Regions from separate parts of the Psychromonas sp. psych-6C06 genome, predicted to be linked through region 2. Evidence: predicted binding sites of a transcription regulator. Region 2 holds the regulator's gene; the other holds the start of a gene.
The links. Region 2 encodes sigma-54, which starts transcription at its own class of promoters, with help from an activator protein. Its sites were predicted from a motif close to GTTGGCACGNNNNTNGNNT; they were not measured.

Region 1 (6,152 bases), on a different contig from region 2:
AAGTTGTTGGCCAGCTCAACGTTAATGATTTCGTTAACCCATCGGGTCTTGAACCTTTAGGGGAGAATCTATATTCAGAAACAGGAGCAAGTGGTGCGCCATTGCAAGGTGTTCCTGGTGCTGATGGCATGGGGTTTATGCGTCAAGGAATGCTCGAAACATCTAATGTAAATGTAACTGAAGAGCTGGTTAACCTGATTGAAAGTCAACGAGTGTATGAGATGAACTCAAAAGTGATTTCTGCCGTTGATGAAATGCTCTCTTACGTTAGTCAGCAGTTATAATAGGAGGATTTATGCTTAAGTTTATCTCGTTAGTCGGCTTAATGCTCGTTTCAGGTTGTACTTCATTACCAGATACTGAAGTGAAAAATGATCCTGAGTTCGCGCCTATCGAACCTACGGAGGCGGGTATTGATGTGGTTAATACTGGTTCACTATTTCAAGATAACTACGTTAATAATCTCTATTCTGATATTAAAGCTCACCGTATTGGTGACATTATTACTGTTTATTTAGAGGAAGCTACTTCGGCGAGTAAAAAAGCAGGCTCTAGCCAAGAAAAGAAAAACAGTTATAACTTAGATATTGATCCGATGACATTGCCAGGCAGTGGTACTAACCCATTAGCGCTTTCAGGTTTGTCTATTGGAGCAAATCAAAATAGTAAATTTGAAGGCGATGCTGATGCTGACCAAAGCAATAACCTACAAGGTAGTATCACTGTAAATGTGGTACGTGTACTTAGCAATGGCAACCTCGTTATTCGAGGAGAAAAGTGGTTGATGCTGAATAACGGCGAAGAGTATGTCCGTATTAAAGGGGTTATTCGTTCGGAAGACGTGAGCTCTGATAATACTGTATCGTCAATGCGTGTTGCCAATGCACGTATTCAATACGGTGGTACTGGGGACTTTGCTAATACGCAAAAACAAGGTTGGTTAACTGCATTTTTCAATGGCCCTTATTGGCCAATCTAATTTACCTATTGAGTCTCACTCAAGGAGTTTTTCATGACATCATTTAAAAAAATACTCATTAGTCTCATCATAGCTAGCTTTGCGAGTACTTCATTTGCTGCACGCATTAAAGATGTCGCGAGTGTACAAGGTGTTCGTAGTAACCAATTAGTGGGTTATGGTTTAGTCGTTGGTTTACCGGGTACAGGTGAAAAAAGTAGTAAATTCACCGAGCAAGCATTTGCCACTATGCTGAGAAATTTTGGTATCAATATTCCAGCAGGGCAGACATTGAAAATTAAAAATGTCGCACCTGTTGCGATCACTGCAAACTTAGAAGCTTTTGCAAAGCGAGGTCAAACCATTGACGTTACAGTGTCAGCCATTGGTGAAGCTAAAAGCTTACGTGGTGGCGAGTTATTACAAACCTTTTTAAAGGGGGTTGACGGAAAAGTTTATGCGCTCGCACAGGGAAGTTTAGTGGTTGGTGGTTTAGGTGCAGAAGGTGCTGATGGCTCAAAGGTGGTGATTAACACCCCAACAGTTGGTCGTATTTCAAATGGTGCAATTGTGGAGCGTGAAGTGATATCGCCCTTTGCAAGTGGCGATAGCATTACCTTTAACTTACATCAGTCTGATTTTACAACGGCAAAGCGTTTAGCTGATACAATTAATAATTTAGTTGGGCCGAACACCGCATCATTATTAGATGCAACTTCGATTAAAGTGTTAGCGCCCCGTGAAATTTCGCAACGTGTCTCGTATTTATCAACGCTTGAAAACTTAACCTTTGAGCCCGCTCGTGGTAATGCAAAGATTATTGTTAATTCGAGAACAGGTACCATTGTGGTTGGTCAAGATGTGAAGTTATTACCTACAGCTATCACTCATGGGGGGATTAGCGTCACTGTTAGTGAAAATCAAGAAGTTTCACAACCGAATGCTTTTGCCAGAGGAAATACGGAAGTTACCGATAACAGTACAATTAATATCACGCAAGAAGATAGTCGCATGTTTAAATTTGATACTGGCGTGAGTTTGAATGACTTAGTTCGTGCTGTAAATGAGGTCGGTCTTGCACCGGGAGATTTAATGGCGATACTTGAAGCATTAAAACAAGCGGGAGCGATACAGGGCGAATTAATTATTATATAACTTATAAAGGATGGTCTAAAGGCTGGAAAGCTTGAGGGCTTAAAGGCAGGAAAGTTTAAAAGCTTGAGGGTTTTCCAGCCTTCTAGCCTTCCAGCGTTTTTTTCTTCTAGCCTTCGAGCGTTTTCTAAAGTGTCATCGCAGCAACCCAACCAAATACGATTAATGGAAGGTTGTAATGAACAAAAGTAGGTACAACAGTATCCCAGATATGATCATGTTTACCGTCACTATTTAAGCCTGATGTCGGCCCTAAGGTTGAGTCTGAAGCTGGGGAACCTGCATCACCTAGTGCCGCAGCCGTACCAACCAATGCGATGGTCGCCATTGGTGAGAAACCAAATGCAATGGCTAATGGTACATAAATAGTGGCAATAATTGGGATGGTTGAGAATGAAGAGCCAATTCCCATTGTCACTAACAGACCAATAATGAGCATTAATAATGCGGCTAATGCTTTGTTATCACCAATGCTATCACTTAAAAATGCCACCAAGGTTTCAACGCTACCGGTTGCTTTCATGACCGCTGCAAAACCGGCTGCTGCAATCATAATAAAACCGATCATAGCCATCATATGTACCCCTTTAGTGAATACATCCTGGGTCTCTTTCCATGCGATAACACCACCGACGGTAAACACTGTGAAACCTGCTAATGCACCAATAATCATAGAGCCTGAATAAAGCTGTATACCGAGAGTGGCAACAATGGCAACTGCTGCAACACTAATATGGCGTTTATTCAGTGACTTTAATTCAGGCTTTGTTTCATCTTGTTCACTAATGGGGTATTCGCGTGGTTTACGGTAGCTAATAAATACTGCAATTAGCAATCCTGTTAACATACCAAGTGCCGGCAAAATCATCGCTGTTGGTACTTGTGCAGCAGTCGCTTGTAAGCCATTGTCATGTAGGTTTTTAAGAAGAATGTTATGTAAGAAAATACCACCAAAACCTACAGGTAATACCATGTAAGGGGTTATCAAACCGAAGGTCAGAATACAAGCCACTAAGCGTCTATCTAAACGTAATTTATTAAATACGGTTAGAAGTGGTGGAATTAAGATAGGAATAAAAGCGATATGTACAGGAATAATATTTTGCGATGAAATGGTGATTAATAAAATACTACATAATACTGCATATTTAATGGTCAAAGACAGTTTATCTGGATGGTGGCCATGCAAACGTTTAATAACGGTTTGTGCTAATAGATCGGTTATTCCTGACTTTGAAATAGCAACTGCAAATGCACCGAGCATTGCATAGCTTAATGCAATCGTTGCACCTCCCCCTAAGCCCCCCTCGAAGGCACTGACCGTATCGGTGAGTGATAACCCTGCACTTAAACCACCCACGAGTGCACTCAGTGTCAATGCAATGACAACATTAATACGCATCATTGACAGAATGAGCATCAGGCACACGGCTAATAAAACTGGATTCATAAACATATTCCCCTTAAAAATGATGAGGGCATTCTACGTGACTCGAGCACTATATCAACCTTATTACTTACAGCGTATCAGCCTTGCATTTTAATACTGGCATTATTATTGCTTTATCTATGTGGAGAGTAAAAATAGATAAAGCGGGGGCTGATAATGAGTAATAACGCGGTAACACAATCAAGCAATTACTTTGACCTACAGGGGTTAGATCAACTGCGTCAAAAAGCGCAGGGTAATAGCAAAGAATCTATCCGCGAAGTTGCTAATCAGTTTGAATCTATGTTTGCCAGCATGCTTATTAAGTCGATGCGCCAAGCGAATGAAGCCTTTGAAACTGACAGCCCCTTTAATAACAAAAATACTAAGTTTTATACCGATATGCAGGACAAACAATTAGCGCTTGATATTAGTCGTCATGGATCTTTAGGGCTTGCAGATGCTTTAGTTCGACAACTTGACCCTACCTCGATTGCGCGTCCTGAGGCGATTGATCAGGAACAGTTGGTGATGCCAAACAGTGAGCAAGCTGCCACTTTGATGACGCTTAATAAATCACAGCCTGCGGTTGATTTAAATCAACCAGATAAAATGCAACCTAGCGTTGGTGTTTTGAAGGTAAACAATGAGACTTCAAATAACCAAGCCCCAAACCAAGTGTTTACAGATCAAAAATCATTTATTGAAACCTTAATGCCATTTGCCAAAAAAGTAGCCAATAAATTAGGTGTTTCACCCATTGCACTTATTGCGCAGTCTGCATTAGAAACAGGCTGGGGTAAGAAAATAATCAATGGTGCTGATAATCAAAGTAGCTTTAATCTTTTTAATATCAAAGCACATAAAAGCTGGCAGGGCGATAAGGTCGCTAAGGATAGCCTTGAGGTTGAAAATGGTGTTGGTATTAAACGTCGTTCAGACTTTAGAGCTTATGAAAACTTTGCACAAAGTTTTGCGGATTACGGACACTTTATTACTCATAATCAGCGTTATCAAGAAGCCTTAAAGCAGGGAACTAATGCGGATGCATATGTTGAAGAGCTACAAAAAGCAGGTTATGCAACCGATCCACAATATGCTGAAAAAATTAAACAAATCATGAACAACGAGTCGTTTAAAGCTGCACTAGTAGAAGGAGAGTCAAATGGCTGATCTATTTCAAATTGGTCTATCGGGAATTTACACCTCTCAAGCAAGCCTTGCGACAACGGGTCATAATATTGCCAATGTAAATACGGCTGGTTACTCACGTCAAAGTGTTGAAGTGAATACCGCGGGAGCGGATCGGTTTGGCGGTTATTTTGTTGGTCGTGGTGCAATTGTTGCCGGCATTGAGCGTGCATACGATCAATTTGCTTTCACTGAAAACATTATGAATACTTCACAATATGGCTATTCTAAAGAGGTATATCAGCAAACTAGTCAATTAGATATGTTGCTTTCTGATGAAAGTACTGCAGTTACCAAACCAGTATTAGAAGTGTTTGAATCGATCAATGGGGTTGCTGATCACCCAAATATGCTTGAATCAAGAAAAGTATTTCTTGAGTCTGCTACGAATATGATTAATCAGTATAACCGATTATATGACAGTTTAGAGATTCAATATAACGGCATTAATAATGATATCGTTAATACAGCAGATACGATAACCACCCTCGCCGATAACCTCGCCAATATTAATAGACAAATTTCTGCTGTGTTAGGAGCAGGTGGACAAAGTAATGCCAACGATCTTTTAGATCAACGTGATCAAGCTATTACTGAGTTAAGTCAATATGTTGACGTTTCTGTTGTCCCTGCTGATAACGGAATGGTAAATATCTATATTGGTAGTGGTCAATCTTTAGTGATGGGCGGTACTTCACTACAAATGATCTCTGTTAATGGCGACCCAGATCCTTCACGTAAAGAGTTGGCATTAAATATTGATGGTAATATGGCGCTTGTTGACGGGAGCCGTTTAGGGGGATCTGTCGCGGGGTTATTCGATACTCGTAATAACGATGTGGAGCGTGCCTTTAATCAGCTTGGACAAAATATTATTGGCTTAACACATTCTATTAATGAACAACAAAAAGAGGGAATGACGCTAGAAGGAAAGATTGGTGAAGATCTCTTTAACGATATTAATTCATTACAATCTATGCAAAATCGAGTGCTTGCGCATAACGATGGCTTAGGAAGCATGCAACTTAGTTTAAGAGTGGATGATTTAAGTACCTTAACCCCAGATGAATATGAATTGGTTGTGGATGATTACCAAGTGGGGCCACCCGAGAGCATCTCATTTATCTCTACAAACCGGACTACAGGCGCATCACAAACAATTTCTATTCCTGATATGTCTGTGACAGAGCGCGTTTCTATTCCTAATACGGGGTTAAGTTTAGGTATAGATACTATTGTGGCAACAGATCTTCCACAGCCTGGTAAAACGTTTACTCTTCGCCCTACAAGGCTAGCTGCACAAGAGGCAAGCCTACAGCATAAAGATCCTGAAAAAATTGCGGCAGCGGACGCGGAAATAAAAACCGTTGCTAATGATGCTAATACTGGTGATGCTGTATTGCGCACAAGCGCAATTAATAA
Region 2 (6,152 bases):
GTGCAAACTGAAATGGACCATGAAGCTTTCGCGACGTGGCTTGAAATGGAAGGGCAGGAGGAAAGCTGGGTAACATCTTTGTTGAACCAGATTAGCGATTTACAAAGTCGGAAAATAACTGAATATAAACTTATAGGGAGTGAGTTTAGTTTGTTATTAACGCATTCTGAAGCACAGGTAGTCAATCACCGTTTGCTAGAGCCAGACACGGATGAAGAGCTTGCGGATGATTTATCATTTTATAATGCGGAAATTGAAGCTTGTTGTGGCTTAGAAGACTTTGAAAATCTATTACAATCATGGCTTGAGTTTATTGCTTAAACATTCGATTAAAAGCAAGTTTTAACTCGCTTTTAATCGGTTTCTTATTTTTAGGGGGAGTTTCTTTTAAAATAACTCACCTTACCCTGCGTTAGACTCATTCAGCATAGAGTGACTATGCTACATACGCTTTACTTTACTCAAACTCTAGTGTTGTAGTACCAATGTTGCCATTCCTAAAAATGAGAAGAGGCCAATCACATCGGTTACCGTTGTTAATGCCATTCCGCCAGCTAAAGCAGGATCAATTTTATATTTATGCATGATCAGTGGAATAGTTACCCCAGCAATACCTGCGACTGAAAGGTTAATAAACATTGCTCCAGCAATAATAAACCCAACTGCAATATCACCTTTCCAAAGTACGACTGCTGTGGCTACCAATACAGCCCAAACCATACCATTTAAAACACCAATTGCGGCCTCTTTTCCAATTAGCCAGCGTGTATTACTGTTACCGATATGGCCGACTGCAATACCACGTATTACTAATGCCAGTGTCTGATTGCCTGCTATCCCACCCATGCTAGGGACTATTGTCATTAATACGGCGAGTGTTGCCATCTGTTCCAGTGTTGCTTCGAACATATTAGAAACAGACGCTGCAATAAAGGCTGCGATTAAATTAATAGAAAGCCAAACCGTTCGGCGTTTGGCACTGGGCAAGATAGGGGCGAAGGTATCTTCGTCATCATCCATACCTGCCATACCCATCATTGAGTGCTCTGCATTTTCCCTAATAATGTCAACGACATCATCAATGGTAATACGCCCTAGTAGTTGATTGTTATGATCTACGACTGGTGCAGATATCCAATCATGTCGTTCAAAGAGCTTTGCTATTTCAAGCTCGGGCATTTCAGCCAATAAACTACCTGTTTGAGTGTTCATCACTTCAGCAACAGAAAGTGCAGGGTCAACCGTTAATAATAAAGATAATGGAACATCACCAATTAAATGGTCATCAGAATTAACAACATATAAAGTATCTGTCGCTTCTGGCAACTCATCTTTAAGGCGTAAGTATCGAAGTACAACATCAATAGATACATCAGGTCGGAGTGTTATGGTGTCTGTATTCATAATTGAGCCAGCTGTATCTTCAGGGTAAGCGAGTGCTGTTTCAACTCGATGCCTATCTTGTGCATCCATCTGCTCTAAAACAGCTCGGTAAAGGCTATTTGGGATGCCACGAAGAATGTAAGCCAGATCATCAGTGTCCATCCCTTCAGTAACAGCAACTAAATTGGCCGCATCCATTAGGCTGATAATACCGTCTTTAGCATCTTCGTTTAATTCTTCGAGGATTTCACCTTGTTGATCATGGTCTGTAAGGTTCCATAATACCTTACGATTTGCTGGTGGTGAGGATTCAAGTAGTAATGCGACATCACAGGCAGGCATCTTTTCGATAATACTGCGAGCAAGAACAAACATGCCACTTTCGATTGCTTTATTGACTTCGCGGAGGTATTGCTGGGTATCTTTTAATTCGTTTTTTTCCAGCATCTGTTTTCCTTTAAATTATTATTATTATTCTTCTTCTAAAAACTTATCTTCTATTAGCCTAGTAACGGCAGACATTGCCTGTTGTGCTTGATTACCCGTTGCCGTTATTTCTATCTCTTGTCCAAAACAGGTTTCTAATACCATTAACCCTAGTACACTATCAGCATCAGCTTGTTTACCGTGGTGGCTAATCGTGATCTTAGCATCAAAATTATTAACCAATTCAACTAGTTTGATGGTAGCTCGTGTATGTAAACCGAGTTTGTTTTGTATTGTAATAGTTTGTTTGATGATATCCACTTTTTTATAAGCCTTCTTTTCCTGCAAGTCGTTTATGCTCAACTTGTACCTGATATTTGTTACCGAAACGAGCCGCAATCTTTTCCGTTACATAAACTGAGCGGTGTTTACCTCCTGTACAGCCGATAGCAATAGTCACATAATTGCGGTTATTATCCTCTAAATGTGGCATCCAAGATTGAAATAAATTCTCAATTTGATTAACCGTTTGCTTAACTATTGGAAAAGAGTCTAGATAGTCAATAATAGGTTGCTCTGTACCGTTAAATTTTTGTAATGAGGGTTCCCAGTGCGGGTTAGGTAAAAAACGAACATCAAAAATATAATCTGCATCTTCAGGCGATGCATACTTAAAGCCGAAGGATTGAAATATGATCAGTAACTTACTTTTGCTCGTGCCTTGTAAAAAAAGTTTGATGCGTTCATTGAGATTATGAATAGATAGTGTGGTGGTATCTATTTCAAGTGCTGCTGATTTCCTGATAGGGGCTAATAATGTATTTTCTTGCTCTAATGCCTGTGATAAAGACAGTTTTTGTTTTGACAGAGGGTGTAATCTGCGAGTTTCACTATAACGTCGAATGAGTTCTGTGCTAATCGCATCTATATAGATGATATCTATTTTTACTTTGCATTTTAATGTTGCTAGCAAGGAGTCAATTGCATCAGAGTCACCTGGTAGATTACGAACATCTAGAGTGATGGCTATTTTATTATTTTCTACATCAACGGTATCGAGGAGTTGATCTAATAATTGGAAGGGCACACCATCGATACAGTTATAGCCTAGATCTTCAAGCACATGTAGCGCGATTGTTTTTCCTGAGCCGGAACGTCCACTGATGATGATTAATTTCATTTTTTTCCCTCGCAGTTATTCAATTTGCAATAGGTTATATAACTGCTCGTTAGTTTGTGCGCTTCTTAGTTGTCGCAAATAGGGTTTGTCGAGCAATTTTTGACTTATTTCTGAGAGCGCCTGTAAGTATTCTTGGCATTTATCTTCAGGAACAAAAATAGCAAATAATATATCGACTTTATTACCATCGTAAGAATCATAATCGATCCCTGAATGGCATTGCATAAAAATAGCAGTAGCTGGATAGCTACTGTCAATTTTAACGTGTGGAATAGCAATTCCTAGCCCAACTCCAGTAGAGCCAATTTTTTCTCGTGCAATAAGCGAATTGAATAATTGCTGCGAGTCGATATCTAATTTTTCAGCTGCAATAATGCTGATTTTTTCTAATGCGCATTTCTTACTGCTGCAGCTAGTTTGGCTAAACACAGAGTCTTTATCTAATAGGTCAGATATTTTCATAATATTATTTTCTAGTGGCACAATTGGCGCGATTTTATCAGGTTAAATAAGAATGGCTATACAAGAACGCCCATTTTTTAATATTAATCAATATTAAGCGATTTAGCTTACTTAACCTCAATTCTGGTTAATGAAAGCTTTATGGTGTTTAAAACCACGATGCTGCTACTTTTATAATACAGTGCCTTCATTTTTGCGTAGTTCAGGCAAATTATCGTCGCAATAATGGGGTATTGGTAGATGTTTTAACGCCGAAATTCGCGGAAATAGCTGTATTGTATCGCTTTGCTTATCCAGAACTTAGGTTAGTTATCTAAACTTATAGTAACTGCTTGCGTTGATTAGAGGGTGGGATACCTAAGGACTCCCTATATTTAGCAATAGTGCGTCTTGCTACTTTTATCCCCTGCTCTTCAAGTAACTGAGTGATTTTGTTATCGCTGAGTGGCTTAGTAGTGAGCTCTGCATTTACTAACTTTTTAATTAACGCACGGATAGCAGTCGATGAACATTCGCCACCACTCTCGGTAGCAACATGGCTAGAAAAGAAAAATTTTAATTCATAAATACCGCGGGGTGTATGCATAAACTTTTGGGTGGTAACTCGAGAAATAGTAGATTCATGCATTTCAACTTCAAAGGCAACATCATTGAGCACCATTGGTTTCATTGCTTCGTCACCATATTCAAAAAATGCTTGCTGTTGTTGCACGATACAGTTTGATACTTTTAACAATGTTTCATTACGACTTTCGAGGCTTTTAATAAACCACTTCGCTTCTTGAAGGTTACCCTTAATAAATTGCGAATCTGTTTTACTAATATTACCTTTGCATAAGTCTGCATATTGTTGATTGATAGAAAGGTTCGGATCACAGTCCTGATTTAGCGATACGCGCCATTGTCCACCTATTTTTTTCACATAGACATCAGGTACAACGTATTGTGCTTGCGTATCTTCGAATTGATTTCCAGGACGTGGCTCTAAGGTTTGAATTAGGCGCATAATTTCTGCGAGTTCATTCTCTTTCAGTTTGGTCTTGCGCGCTAAAGTACGGTAATCTCGGTTACCTAATAGGTCCATATGTTCTTCGAGAATCATTAATGCTTCTGCACGCCAAGGGGTATCATCACTGAGATGCCGTAGCTGTATTTGTAAGCAGTCTTGTGCTGACTTAGCCGCAACACCAATGGGATCAAAATGCTGTATTCGTTTTAAAACTGCTTCGATCTCATCTAACTCAAGATCTTCAACTTCATTACTCAACGCTTCCAGTATCGATTCGCAGCTACTGGTTAAGTAGCCAAACTCATCAATGGAGTCGATAATAGCGGTTGCGACTAAGAGATCGGTTTGAGAAAAGGGAGTTAGTTGCATCTGCCATATTAAATGATCTTGAAGAGAAATAGATGACTCTCCCTGATAGACGCTATCTTCGCCTTCAAAAGAGGATGAACCTGAGGAAATTGAAGTTGTTGGAGGCGGTGTATAAGCTTCTTCCCAGTTGCTTTCATCAGGTTGCTCTTGTGAAAATTCTTGTTGGGTAAGTGCTTCGGCTGTATCAAGTTGACTACTGTCTTGCTCTTTGACGACATCTTGAAGTGAGCTGTTATCTTCTTGCTCTAGTAATGGGTTTTCATCAAGCGCATTTTGAATCTCTTGTTGTAAATCAAGGGTGGATAGTTGTAATAATTTGATCGCTTGTTGTAATTGTGGGGTCATCGCAAGTTGCTGACCCATTTTCAATTGTAACCCTTGTTTCATCAAAGCTTGTATTTCCTGATATAAATAACTAGTAGCTATGTCTTAATAACTATATTTACAATAACTATAGTTTAAATTCTTCACCTAGATACACTTGTTTTACATGATCATTTGCCAATATTTCGTCTTGTGTCCCAATTGCGATAATTTCACCATGGCTAACAATGTATGAGTGTTGACAGACATCAAGCGTTTCACGCACGTTATGGTCAGTAATTAGGACGCCTAAGCCTCGATCGCGAAGTTGACCGATAATATTTTTGATATCAATGACTGAAATTGGATCAACACCTGCAAAGGGCTCATCTAGTAGAATAAATTTAGGTTCGGTTGCTAGTGCTCTGGCAATCTCTACACGTCGACGCTCGCCACCCGAAAGGCTCATGCCTTTATTATTACGAATATGGGTAATATGAAACTCTTCTAATAGCGTATTCAGTTTTTCGAGGCGTTGATCTTTGGTAAGTTCTTTACGTGTTTCTAAGATACCCATGATATTTTCAGTGACTGTTAAACGTCTAAAAATAGAGGCTTCTTGAGGTAAATAGCCTATCCCTTTTTGTGCTCGTATATGCATTGGGTGATGTGATATATCTTCACCATCGACAATAATGGTGCCTTCATCCTGCTTCACTAAGCCAACGACCATATAAAATGAAGTGGTTTTGCCTGCCCCATTTGGGCCGAGTAACCCAACTATTTCTCCCGTCTTGACGGTTAAGCCTACACCATTTACTACGGTACGGCCTTTATAGCTTTTTACTAAACCTTTTGCGATTAACTCAGCCATTATTTATCTTCAGCCTGTTGTGTATTGTCATCTTTATTTTCAAATTGTGCTGGTAAAAATACCGTCTTTACACGCTCTTTGCTATTTTTGTCGCTTTCTACAATCAACTCTTCTGTTTCTAAAAAGTAGATTATTTTAGAACCATT

Region 1: the regulator sigma-54 is predicted to act here: its motif matches at 3,656-3,674, upstream of flgJ (flagellar assembly peptidoglycan hydrolase FlgJ).

What each region holds. Positions count from the first base shown of each region.
Region 1 is NZ_PIZM01000002.1:378,841-384,992, reverse strand. Features, by position in the region: gene flgG (flagellar basal-body rod protein FlgG) at 1-284, shown strand, start outside; gene flgH (flagellar basal body L-ring protein FlgH) at 296-979, shown strand; gene CW745_RS04900 (flagellar basal body P-ring protein FlgI) at 1,013-2,113, shown strand; gene CW745_RS04895 (Na+/H+ antiporter family protein) at 2,238-3,560, opposite strand; gene flgJ (flagellar assembly peptidoglycan hydrolase FlgJ) at 3,717-4,712, shown strand; gene flgK (flagellar hook-associated protein FlgK) at 4,705-6,152, shown strand, end outside.
Region 2 is NZ_PIZM01000012.1:20,371-26,522, forward strand. Features, by position in the region: gene CW745_RS14680 (YacL family protein) at 1-321, shown strand, start outside; gene mgtE (magnesium transporter) at 469-1,830, opposite strand; gene CW745_RS14690 (HPr family phosphocarrier protein) at 1,855-2,130, opposite strand; gene rapZ (RNase adapter RapZ) at 2,135-2,989, opposite strand; gene CW745_RS14700 (PTS sugar transporter subunit IIA) at 3,005-3,451, opposite strand; gene CW745_RS14705 (RNA polymerase factor sigma-54) at 3,771-5,216, opposite strand; gene lptB (LPS export ABC transporter ATP-binding protein) at 5,281-6,006, opposite strand; gene lptA (lipopolysaccharide transport periplasmic protein LptA) at 6,006-6,152, opposite strand, start outside.